Regions from separate parts of the Peribacillus sp. YIM B13472 genome, predicted to be linked through region 1. Evidence: riboswitches for the same ligand, from Rfam matches in the RefSeq annotation. Region 1 holds a riboswitch; each other region holds the start of a gene.
The links. Region 1 has a riboswitch for preQ1 ahead of queC (7-cyano-7-deazaguanine synthase QueC). Riboswitches for the same ligand answer to the same signal wherever they lie in the genome.
Positions count from the first base shown of each region.

Region 2: another riboswitch for preQ1. It lies ahead of ACFX4I_RS14060 (QueT transporter family protein); the one in region 1 lies ahead of queC (7-cyano-7-deazaguanine synthase QueC).
Region 3: another riboswitch for preQ1. It lies ahead of queF (preQ(1) synthase); the one in region 1 lies ahead of queC (7-cyano-7-deazaguanine synthase QueC).

Region 1 is NZ_JBHZPG010000052.1:4,580-8,817, reverse strand. Features, by position in the region: gene ACFX4I_RS24820 (methyl-accepting chemotaxis protein) at 1-574, opposite strand, end outside; gene ACFX4I_RS24815 (HAMP domain-containing protein) at 592-1,401, opposite strand; PreQ1 riboswitch class I at 1,587-1,629, shown strand; gene queC (7-cyano-7-deazaguanine synthase QueC) at 1,685-2,350, shown strand; gene queD (6-carboxytetrahydropterin synthase QueD) at 2,350-2,820, shown strand; gene queE (7-carboxy-7-deazaguanine synthase QueE) at 2,813-3,541, shown strand; gene ACFX4I_RS24795 (DUF4260 domain-containing protein) at 3,596-3,943, opposite strand; gene ACFX4I_RS24790 (TetR/AcrR family transcriptional regulator) at 3,998-4,238, opposite strand, start outside.
Region 2 is NZ_JBHZPG010000016.1:52,168-56,405, reverse strand. Features, by position in the region: gene ACFX4I_RS14070 (PAS domain S-box protein) at 1-398, opposite strand, end outside; gene ACFX4I_RS14065 (TVP38/TMEM64 family protein) at 514-1,170, opposite strand; gene ACFX4I_RS14060 (QueT transporter family protein) at 1,293-1,778, opposite strand; PreQ1 riboswitch class I at 1,785-1,829, opposite strand; gene ACFX4I_RS14055 (YbaK/EbsC family protein) at 2,000-2,521, shown strand; gene ACFX4I_RS14050 (hypothetical protein) at 2,655-3,335, opposite strand; gene ACFX4I_RS14045 (iron-containing alcohol dehydrogenase) at 3,348-4,238, opposite strand, start outside.
Region 3 is NZ_JBHZPG010000009.1:168,638-172,875, forward strand. Features, by position in the region: gene ACFX4I_RS10065 (aspartate kinase) at 296-1,642, opposite strand; gene queF (preQ(1) synthase) at 1,846-2,346, opposite strand; PreQ1 riboswitch class I at 2,451-2,496, opposite strand; gene ACFX4I_RS10075 (EamA family transporter) at 2,627-3,484, shown strand; gene ACFX4I_RS10080 (BA3454 family stress response protein) at 3,735-3,869, shown strand; gene ACFX4I_RS10085 (YfmQ family protein) at 4,133-4,238, opposite strand, start outside.

The sequences.
Region 1 (4,238 bases):
TGATTGTTTCAAAGGATTGGCCTGTGAGCGTGATCTGTTTCGTGCCTTCATCCACTTGTGTATAACCCTCTTCCAGGGAGTGGACGACTGTTTTTGAATCCGTTTGAATGGCGGAGACAATATTGGTGATATCCCCAACGGAGTGTGCGACCTCTTCAGCGAGTTTCCGCACTTCATTGGCGACGACGGCAAAGCCCTTGCCATGTTCACCAGCACGAGCGGCTTCTATGGCTGCATTCAGCGCCAATAGATTGGTTTGATTGGATATATCCTTGATGACCTGCACAAGCTGCGAAATTTGCTGCGATTGAGAATCAAGCCCTTTCACTTGCTCTACGGCATTTTTTACAATCCCATCAATACATTGCATTTGTTGGACCGAACTGCGCATTAAAGTGGTGCCCTCCTTGGTCAAGGAAAGGATTTCGGTTGAACTTTCTAGGCGGGCCAACTCGATCCTGCCGGTGAAATCATCCATCATGCGAACCATTTCAGCTGCCCGGTTGGCTTGTGACTCCGAACCTTCCGAAAGTTCATACATCGTAGTCGCTATTTGTTTGCTGCCCTGCTGCACTTCATTTGCTGCTTGAGTCAGATCCTCACTTTGGTTGGAAACGGATTCGACACAACGAGCATTTTTTCAATCGTATCACGAAGGTTTTTCTGCATTTGGTTGGCAGATACCGTTAATTCGCCCATTTCATCATATGACTTTTGCTCCAGAGGCTCATGATTCAGCTCTCCGTCAGCCACCAATTTCATCCTGTCCCTGATTTTGAGAAGGGGGGTGGTAATGAGATTGGCAGTCACAAGCGCCAGCAGAAGGCCGATAAGGACTGCCGCAATGGATATGATGATACTTGTCGTCTTAACCGATTTCCCGCTTGCGATGACGGTTTCGCCTGAAGCGACAATCAATTCCTCGCGTTCCGAAGCAAGCTCCTTGAAACCCTCCATTACTTCATTGCTGTTTGGCGCCACTTCATTTTTGAGTATCTCTTTCGCGCGTTCTTCATTTCCCTTTTCATATTGTGGAAATACCCGGTCTACAATCATCGTCCTCCAATCCACGCTTTTCTCGATCAATTCCTTCACAATATCAGAATCGCTTAAAGCGAGGAGGTCCTCCTGGATGACCTTGCTGTCTTCGGTATATTGTAAGAACCTTTCTTTATAAATCTCGTCACCATATAGAATATAGGCTCGGGCGAATGCAGTTCTTTGTGCTAGATTATATAGCAACTTTTCATCTTGGATAAGAAGCGGAAGTTCCTTTTCGATGATATCCTGGGAATATACCAGTGACTTGTTGCTGCTGTAAATGTTGAATGCTCCTAAGATGACACATAAAGATATGATGAGTGAAAATGCCGCCAATACCTTTCCTTTAATGCTTTTCAAATTAATGGACCCCTTTATCGATATTTTATTCACACTATTTTATCGGACGGATAATGGGTTATTTAAGCAGATGAGAATATAACCAAGTTTTCCGTTAGGTGTGATTTTCCATAATCCAAACATCTTGATTTCTTCTCGTTTTCAAGTTACTATTGACTTGGAAAAATATAATATTCCGCGTTATGGCGGAAGAGGTTCTAGCTACCCTCTCAAAAAAACTAAGGAGAAACAGTGCTCTATTCTTAGGGTGCTGTTTTTTTCCGTAAAAAGGAGTTTTATAGAAATGAAGAAGAAAGAAAAGGCAGTGGTAGTGTTTAGCGGAGGTCAGGACAGTACGACGTGCCTGTTCTGGGCATTGGAGAGATTTGAGGAAGTGGAAGCGGTGACGTTCGATTATAATCAGCGGCATAGCTTGGAAATCGAATGCGCTCAAAACATTGCCAAGGAATTGGGCGTGAACCATCATATCCTTGACATGTCGCTGCTGAACCAGCTGGCACCGAATGCACTGACAAGAAGTGATATTGCAGTGGCGGACGGAGAAGAAGGGGAATTGCCGTCGACGTTCGTACCAGGGAGGAATTTGCTGTTCCTTTCGTTTGCCGGAGTGCTGGCGAGTCAGATTGGCGCTAAACATATTGTCACCGGTGTCTGTGAAACGGATTTCAGCGGATATCCTGACTGCCGCGATGTATTCATTAAATCGTTGAATGTGACCTTGAACTTGTCGATGGACCAGTCATTCGTAATTGATACGCCGCTAATGTGGCTTAATAAAGAGGAAACATGGGAGCTTGCGGATCAGCTTGGCGCATTCGACTTTGTCCGCGAAAAGACCCTGACTTGCTATAACGGAATCATCTCCGACGGCTGTGGAGATTGTCCGGCATGTAATCTGCGGAAAAAAGGACTGGATGACTATGTAAGCAGACGGAAGGTGCTTTCATGATGTACGGTTTTACTATAGTGGATAAACTCCAAAAAATAGATGAAGATATTCAGCGCAGCCAATTGAAGTATACAAACAAGAGGGTTCTCGTGAGTAAGGAATTCACCTTTGACGCGGCGCACCATCTGCATGACTATGAAGGAAAATGCAAGAACCTGCACGGCCACACATATAAGGTCATTTTCGGATTGAGCGGGTATACGGATTCACGCGGTTTGATGATAGATTTCGGTGACATCAAGGATATATGGAAAAATGAAATTGAAATCCACCTGGATCATCGTTATTTGAATGAAACCCTGCCGCTCATGAATACAACAGCTGAAAATATGGTTGTCTGGATTTATGAAAAAATGGCCGAAGCCCTTTCATTAAAAGAATATGAGGGTGCTAGAGTCGAATTTGTTCGACTATACGAAACGCCGACAAGCTATGCCGAAGCCAGACGGGAGTGGATGGAAAGTGAGTAAACTCCCGGTTATGGAAATCTTCGGACCGACCATCCAAGGTGAGGGAATGGTCATTGGTCAAAAAACCATGTTCGTTCGGACGGCCGGCTGCGATTATTCATGTGCCTGGTGTGATTCCGCATTTACTTGGGATGGCACCGGTAAGGAAGATACCGTCCAAATGACTGCTGAAGAAATATGGGATGAGCTGAAGCGAATTGGGGGTTCCGGTTTTTCCTTCGTGACGATATCAGGCGGAAACCCGGCTCTGCTGAAGAACTTAAACGGCTTGATAGCGATCTTACATGAAAATAAAATGAAGATAGGTGTCGAAACACAAGGGAGCCGATGGCAGGATTGGTTTCTCGATATTGATGAACTGACGATTTCACCTAAGCCGCCGAGCTCTAGAATGAACACGGACTTTACGGTGCTCGACCAAATCATCTCGAACCTTGCCAATCGAAATCCTGAAAACCATGTTTCATTGAAAATTGTCGTCTTTAACGAGGAAGATTATCAATATGCCAAACATGTACATGGGCGTTACCCGGATATTCCTTTTTATTTGCAGGTCGGCAATGACGATAGCAGGACGGCTGATGATCGTCAATTGATCAGCGGTCTTTTGAAGAAGTACGAAGAGTTAATAGATAAAGTGATAGCAGATGATGAATTGAATGATGTGAAAGTGCTGCCCCAGCTGCATACCTATATATGGGGAAACAAGCGGGGTGTATAAAGAAACGTGACAAAAGGCAGTGTGATGGCGTATTCACACTGCCTTTTAAGTTTATTACAGCCTTTGAATGTGTGTAGCTTTGAAGGAAGATGTGTATTTAAGGCCATACCCAAATAAGCGATCCATTCCAATATGCGCAGTCCAAATTAAACCAATCATCAACAATGCATCCGACTTTAGAAAAATGGCAAGCAATAACATGAAGATGGACAGGGTATAAGTGTGAAATAGGTTATAAACCTTTGCTCCAATTCGATCATTGACCAGATAGGCCAGCATGGAAACATCAGGAGACAAAATCAATAACAGGAAAATCCACCAGCTGAATTCATAGAATGAATAGATGTAAATCACCGCTAAAAGAACCATGGGTCCTTCAATATGTAGGAATTTCTTTACCATTTTAACCCTCCCAAAAAAGTTTGTTTGACCAATGGTCAATAATGTTCGAAAAAATTATATGATGTTTCTGATGATATTTTTTACATGAAAATAAGCTAAGCCTTTTACATCTTCATAAGATAGTTCAGAATTAATATAAAAAGTGATGAATCCGTGAAGAGAAAGAAAAATCGACCATATGGATGCAGGATTCAATTTGTTGTCCGTTAGGTCCGTCAGGGACTGGATTAGCTTTTCGTATGTTTTATTAGAATCGAATTGAAGTAACTGCTGAATTTCTTTTTCCTTCGATAAA
Region 2 (4,238 bases), on a different contig from region 1:
TAGATCAACGACTCTTTATAAAATTCGGAGTATTCTGCGAGTTCGCTGTCTCTTTTTCCCTTATAGTCTACATGCTCCAATTGAAATAATTGCAGGCCGAAGGTATTGGATTCAAGCCATCGGCCATCACCATCTTTGAAGTTAACGAAATCCACCATTGAATTGATGAGTGTACGCCGACGTTGTTCCGCTTCTTTTAATTGCTTGAATTCTTCCCTTTTAGCTAAATAAAGATATAAAACCAAACCTATTGATAAAAGGAAAACAAATCCTTCCGCTCTTTGAAGTTGAATGAAGACCTCTTTGTTTTGGATATTTGTAGTTAAAAAATAGTCGAACACGACTAGTGTAAGAATCCCGGATAGGATATATATTGCTAAGATGGAGCGTTTGGACATGGAGATTCTCCCTGATTTTAAGACATTTCTAAGGTAAAATTACATACACATTTTAACAAACTATCGGAAAAAAATATATGCAGAATTCTAAATAAAAAAACAGGGGCCAATGTGTTCACCTGTTTTTTCTGACGAAGGTTAGTTTCTTTTTCTTTTTTGCACGCTTATAGATAATGAAAAATAGTAAGAAGAGGAGTGCGAGTGCTGCTAGCGTATATTGGTTCATTTCAACAGATAGCAGTCCATATGGAATGAGCGAAAGGAAGAAAAAGTATATAAGGTTGCCAAGTGCCGTCGCTAATAAAAAATCCTTGAAAGTGACGGTGCTGACTCCAGCTACCAAGTTAATTAAGCTTGTTGGGATCAGAGGGAAAATCCTGCCTGTAAAAACGTACATGAAGCCATGCTCCACAACAGATTCTTGCCACTTTTCGCCAATCCTCTTTAAGAGAAGCTCCTGAAACCAGTTTCTTGCTGCATAAAAAATGAAACCTGAGGCAACAACACTTGTAAACCAACTCCATAGATATCCATATATGAATCCGAATATCGTGACATTGATAGTCAGGAGCAAAATTAAGGGAATGATTGTAAAAGAGTTTTGTACAAACATCAAAACGAATGTCACAATAAATGTAAGCAAAAGGTTTTCCTTCAAGATGCCAATAACAGAATCCAAATCACTTTTCCAAACCAAAGTGAATAACTCTGCATTAGAAAAAATAAATATTGCAATTACCAATAGACCGATTATGGTCAGGACTTTTTTCAAAGGGCCACCACCATTCTTACTAGTAGTTTATCATTTTCGAGTTCATTGGTGAAAAAAAAGAGCTGCCGCATCATGCAGACAGCTCTTTTCCATTATAGTGGGTTCGCGACGCGAAGTTTCCATTAAAGCCACTTTTCAAACTGAATTCTTTTGTTCATTCCATAAATGATTGGCGCTCCAATCAAGAGGACAACGAATTCACCGACAGCAGTGGTCATCCAGCTTAACCAGAATGGGAAGCCCAGGGCAAGGTTCAGTTCGATTGCAATTAAAAACATTGTGAACGTGAAAAAGATAATCGTTGCGATCATCCGTCCTTTAATGCCTTTTATGAACCGAGAAACAAAAATGACAAGCAATAAGGCGAGCAGAGATTGCCCCACCCCGAAAATCAAGTCATATGGCACCATCGGCGAAAAGAGCAGATTCGATATGAAGACTCCGCCGACGATACCGTAGATATACTTTTTATTGAATACAATCAGATGATTCAATATTTCCGGTACACGAAATTGGAACATCTGAAATGATATTGGTTGGAACACCAATGAGACCGCCACATACAAGGCAGCCAATAACCCGCTTATCACGAGTGTACGAACATTCATTTTACTCTCTCCCTAGTTTTTTATCGTGGGATGGTTACGAACCACGTTTAGGCGTTTGCCCGATGTTTAATAGTATCCCATGTAAGCTTGTTTCGTCAATTTGTAAAGAATGGTTTTAATTTATGAGTTTTCAAGCAGGGGAAGTAGCTCAATTGGATTTTGATTTATTGCAATGAAGGATGATATTATTTCAATATATACTTCAAAGGAGTGAATATAGTATGTCGATCGAGAGTGTCAAAAGCCATTTTAAACAATGGGATCGGGAAGGCGATGTAATGGAGTTCGAAACATCGAGTGCTACGGTGATTGAAGCAGCGGAAACCATCGGTGTTATCCCAGCGCGGATTGCTAAGACTCTTTCCTTTAAGGGGGAAGGTGAAAAAGCCATTTTGGTTGTTGCTGCAGGGGACGCGAAAGTGGATAATAAGAAATTTCGTCAGACGTTCGGTTTCAAGGCACGAATGCTTTCACCTGAAGAAGTGCTTGCACAGACTGGCCATGCCATCGGAGGAGTTTGCCCGTTTGGTCTGGCAAATGCTCTAGCTGTTTTTCTTGATGTATCGATGAAACGCTTTGAGTCATTGTTCCCGGCATGCGGCAGTGCGAACTCTGCAATAGAACTTAAACTCGCTGAGTTGTTTGAATATTCAGGCGCGAAGAATTGGGTGGATGTTTGCAAAGGTTGGGAAGAGAAGGGGAATGAGGAAACGGCGGTAGGCAATGCAGTTGATGGCCTTTGATGGTTTCAAAAATTCACATGAATGGAATTGAGTCCGCTATGGTGGACTTTATTTTAGTGGCGGCCGCATACATTTTCTATGATTTAAGCGGAAAATCGGGCAGAAAGTGTTCCTGAGCGGAGGTTGAAAGATGTTAAATGAAAGCAAAAGAAAAAGCAATAACAGCTATCTTAGTCTTAAAACTCTTTATGAAGAGAATATAACGGTTAAGAGCATTGCCCAGGAGCTTGAGTTTTGCCATAAAAACGATCTGGCGGTGGATATTCAGAAAGCATTGGAAAAAAAGAATTTTGATATATTGGCAGTGCAAGATCAGGGGGAAATCATCGGGTATATCGAAAGGGAAGAACTCGGTGAAGGAAGCATCTCTGAATAATAGAAGTGATTCGATCTCAAGGGATAATAGACGTTCCTTTTCCCGGAAGTCCGGTAACCGTTTAACTTCCACCTGAATCGGCTGCTTTTCTTTCAAGGCCGATGAGAATTCCTGAAAAGGGTGTAACAGGTTTTTGGGATCCATTTCAAGATCGCAGTGACCATTAGGGCAGATGTGAAGCAAGGCAGGTTCTTCCTCATACAATATGACAAAATGACTGTCATCGAAGGTAATGAGCTGCTTAAGTTTTTCAATAACATTTCGGAGAATCTCTTGGATGTCGATGTCCATATTCATATTTTTTGTGATGTCATTCATGATTTCAAGCTGCATATTCTTCTTCTTCAGCTGATCCACGGTTTTCTTAAGTTCCGTGTAATACGTTTTTTTTGAAGATTTAACGCCTGTCATTAAATCTATCAATTCATGTTTGTTCATGCTTTTCACCTCTTATAGGGCTGTAAGAAGCAGCTGATTAATCTGTTCTAATGACATATCACGGGGGTTTGTGATCATGCAGGCATCCTCAAGAGCGGTCATCCCTATGGGATCTATCATTTCTTTCGTAATGCCGACATCACTTAAACTCTTGGGAGCCCCTATATCCCGGGATAATTCCCTTACGAAGTGAATGGCAGCCATTCCTGCTTGCTGCTCCGTCAATGCCCGTGTATCGATGCCCATGATGTCTGCAATCTCGCTGAATCGTCTTGGTGAGGCAATTCGATTGAAATCCATGACATGGGGAAGGAGTATCGCATTGATTTCACCATGCGGAAGGAGGTACTTGCCGCCTATGGCATGTGAAATGGCATGGGCAGCTCCCAAAATGGCATTGGAAAAAGCCAGTCCAGCCTGCAGGCTCGCCATCGCCATCGCCTTTTTTGCTTCCTCATTATGCCTGGATGCAACAGAGGGGCGTAAGTGGCGGGAAACGATGGAAAGCGCGTTTTTAGCTTGTACATCGGTCAAAGGTGTCGCAGCGATTGAAACATAGGATTCAATGGCGTGGGTTAACACATCCATTCCGGTAGCTGCGGTCAAATCCGGTCCCAAGGTGGTTAAGGTGGCAGGATCGACTATTGCAATATCGGGGACGAGTGATTTTGAAATGATCGTCATTTTTTTCTCGCGGAATGAATCGACGATCACCGAAAACTGGGATACTTCCGAACCCGATCCTGCAGTGGTCATGATCATCACCATGGGAGGGAGGGGAGAGTGGACTTTATCAACACCTTCATAATCACTGATGATGCCGCCATTCGTTACTAAAAGGGCTACCCCTTTGGCAACATCCAAAGCACTGCCTCCGCCCAAACCGATGATGGCATCACATTC
Region 3 (4,238 bases), on a different contig from region 1:
AGTGAATCATTTGGCTCGTAAACTTGATGCTGCCAGAGGTTGGACGCCCCTTTTTATCCGTTTCAAGAGCGTCAACTCCGTTCTCCTCCAATTGCTTTAGCCACTTGACAAATGGGTATTAAATTAAAACAGACGCGCTGAACCCTACAGCGCGTCTGTTAGCTTGGAATGATTATCCCCACACGGTCATTGCCACTATCATAAAGAACCAGATGAAAAATCCAGCGTATGTATAGTGACTAAAAGATTAATCAAAAAACCCCCTTTCTAAAAGGAGGTCCCTAAACTTTCATACTCAAAAGAACTCGTGATATAATGCCTGAATTGCCGTCTCTTCATTGTGTCCTTTCACACCGAACATCATGCTTACCTCCGAAGAGCCTTGGTTGATCATCTCAATATTCACCTTTGCTTCGGCCAAGGCTTTTGACGCTCTTGCCGTTGTACCGACATTATGGCGCATTCCTTCCCCTACAACCATGATCAAGGCAAGATCATGCTCCACATTCACTTCATCAGCATGAAGCTCTTTCTTGATTCGTGAAATGATTTTCTTCTCGGCTTCACCCTTCATCTGGTCCTGCCTTAGAATTAGCGTCACATCATCGATGCCTGATGGAATATGCTCATATGAAACTCCATAATCTTCGAGGATGTGCAGCAGTTTCCGGCCAAAACCAACTTCCCTGTTCATCAAATATTTGCTAATGTAAATGCTGCAAAACCCTTTATCACTTGCAATACCAATGACCGGCCCGTTCGTATTATCCCGTGTACTCACAATGCGGGTCCCTTGTGCCGCCGGATTGTTCGTATTCTGGATATGGACAGGTATTCCCGCACGGAATGCTGGAATCAGCGCCTCATCATGAAATACCGAGAAACCTGCATAAGAAAGCTCACGCATTTCACGATAAGTTAATTCCCGGATTCCCTTGGGATTGGAAACCACATTTGGATTCACCGCATAAACGGCATCCACGTCCGTAAAGTTCTCATACAAATCAGCTTTGACCCCATTCGCAAGAATCGAACCCGTAATATCGGAACCGCTTCTTGAGAAAGTTAAAACATCACCATCTAACGTATAACCGAAGAACCCTGGGAATACTACGATTCCAGGCTCATCACGCAGAGCATATAACCGATCATAAGACTCTGGCAGCACCTTGGTAAATCCACCTTCATCCGTTACGATCAAGCCAGCCTTCTTCGGATTTATATACTGCGCCTCTACTCCAAGGCTTTGGAAATAACCTGCGACCAGCTTCGCATTATTATCCTCGCCACTGGCCTTCAAGGTATCCAAATAGCGTTTCGGGTTAGTTTGGTCTGCATGCAACAGTGCCATTAAATTTTCGTGGATCCCAGTGACGACACTCTCGGATATATCCAGTTCTTCAGCAATACTCGCATAGCGGGATACGACATCTTCTATCAAATGCTCTCCGTTATCCCCGCGCAGCTGCTGTTCCGCAGCTTCAATCAATAAATCCGTCACCTTTATATCATCGGAATTGCGTTTCCCTGGAGCCGAAACGACTACAATCTTCCTCTCTGGATCAGAAACAACAATTTCGAATACCTTTCTCAACTGTTCACCTGATGCAAGTGAACTTCCACCAAACTTCGCAACTTTCATCTCGACATCCCCTATTTTCGTAAATATTCTGTCAAAATTAACTCTCCCTATTATTACGCTTTTTCTCGAAACAATCAAGCGGGAATTCCGTTACTGAAGGACATTTGTATTTTTTAAGAGTACAAAACAATAAGACCACTGATCGAGAATGGCTAAAAAACTAAAAAAGACAACGGGCATTTGCCCATTGTCTCTCCTATTCTTTAGCGATTATCCACGGTTTCCGGGTATAAGTCATGGTTCATCAAGCGGTAATCCGCCATTTCCTCATACTTCGTACCTGGTTTCCCATAATTCGTGTAAGGGTCGATGGAAATTCCGCCCCTAGGTGTAAACTTGCCCCAGACTTCAATATATTTAGGGTCCATCAATTCGATTAAATCATTCATGATGATGTTCATGCAGTCTTCATGGAAATCACCGTGATTGCGGAAGCTGAATAAATAAAGTTTCAAAGACTTGCTTTCCACCATTTTCACACTTGGAATATAGCTGATGTAAATGGTCGCAAAGTCAGGCTGGCCCGTTATCGGACATAAGCTAGTGAATTCCGGGCAATTGAATTTGACGAAATAATCCCGGTTCGGATGCTTGTTATCGAATGACTCAAGGATTTCAGGCGCATAGTCGAATGTATATTTTGTTCCTTGATTTCCAAGCAGTGTGATATCTTTTTTTAATTCTTCTTCTTTTCTTCCAGACATTAAAAGTCCTCCTAATCCCACGTTTCAGGGAGATTCATAAAATGGGCCTCTATATAACAAAAACCATATCTCCTCAAAGATATGGTTGATTCGCGAAAAATATCAAAGCCATAGTTTTTTTAAGAGGGTGATGCTATGAACCTCTCCCGTTTATCGGGAAATATTTTAAAATTGTCATAGTAAATATAGAAAAAAATATCTAATCTGTCAATCATACTTTTTAAACTTGGTTTGATTCCTGCATGCATTCAGCTTAAAATGTAGAAGAAGTTTATCCTACATGAAGGAAGAGATTACGTCAATGTGGATTTTTGCAGCCCTCATCACAAGTTTATGTTTCGGAATCAATAACAGCATTTTTAAATGGAGTAGCGGAAAAGGTTACTCAAAAGTACATATCCAATTTTTCTTTTATTTTTCAGCTTTTATTTTGGCCATATTTTATGGAGTATTTGTGGATGGTTTACAGTTGAACTGGCTGTCCATCATGCTTGGTGGAGCCATTGGGGTACTGAACGCTAATGGTAATATCCAGATGGCAAGCGCCTTTGAAAAAGGGCCGGCAAGCTTGACATCCCCATTAATCGCAGCGAATGCAATATTCCCCATTCTCTGTGCAGCTTTAATTTTTCACGAACATATTTCTACTTTGCAGTGGACTGGAATCGTCTGCATGTTTCTCGCTACATTAGTCATTCAGTATACACCTAATGCTAAAGGTAACCATCAATATGTCCCTTGGATGATGCACACATTATTATCCATTTTATCTTTTGGTGTGCTCGGCATTCTTATGACGACATCAACACGTCTTCATTTAAATTCCCTTGATATCCTGGTATCAATGTATGGAGGCGGAACTCTTTATCTTCTTTCGGCTCTGGCCTTTAAAAAGGAAAAACTCAAGCTACAGGAAGTCAAAATCGGTTCCTTAGTAGGCCTTTTAAGCACTATAGGCTATGGATGTTATTTCTTTGCGTTGAACACCGGCATCGCAAGCATCATTTTCCCTGTCGTCAGCCTGAACTGTTTAGTTGTCGTATTCGCTGGATGTTATTTATTCAAGGAAAAACTAAAAAACTATCAAATTGCCGGCGTACTTGCAGCATTAATCGGCATTATCTTGACTAAAATATGAATTTGGGTCATTTACAAAAACGGCCTGGCTGTCATGAGTACAAGCCAGGTCGTTTTTTTATTTTACCGGGGAATAGAGTGGTCAAAAAAAAAAAGTGTTGACACTTCCTATAAAATATCAGATAATTTTGAATATTAACTCCTTATGTTTTACTGCTTTTGAAATGTTTGAAAAATCCTCTGCCACGGGTATTAAAGAAATAGGTACAACCACCTCATTTAATTCTGAATTAGGAAAGGAAAGATGCATAATGGTAAAAGTTACAGTAACAGTTGATTTTCAAGGAAAATCTTATCAAACTAACGTCCTTACTAAACCGGATACAGATCATGAAGTAATTTTACAACAAGCGCTTCATCAAGTTGAAAAACAATGGAAAGCATAAAAAGGCAGGCATCGCAATAGATACCTGCTTTTTTATTACCATTTAAATAATTTCATATGCACGATTAAAGAACCTCTTACAGTAATTCCCTCACTTTTAATTACTTTTTCCATAATAAACTAAAATTGAGACTTCAGTGTGTACGTTAACCTCTTAATTTGAATACCAAGTTATTTAGAATTGTACCTAAATTGAAATGGATTACATTATAAAAGACTTATAAAAAAAACGGTCTTTTTAAGGACCGTCTTTTTAATGTTCTTTTAAACTAAATTTCTTATTAATGGCACGGAACGTTCTTGGAGGCTATCGGAAAGCAGGCTATAAGAAATGACTTTCTTCTTGTACTGTTTAACTACATCCACGTGG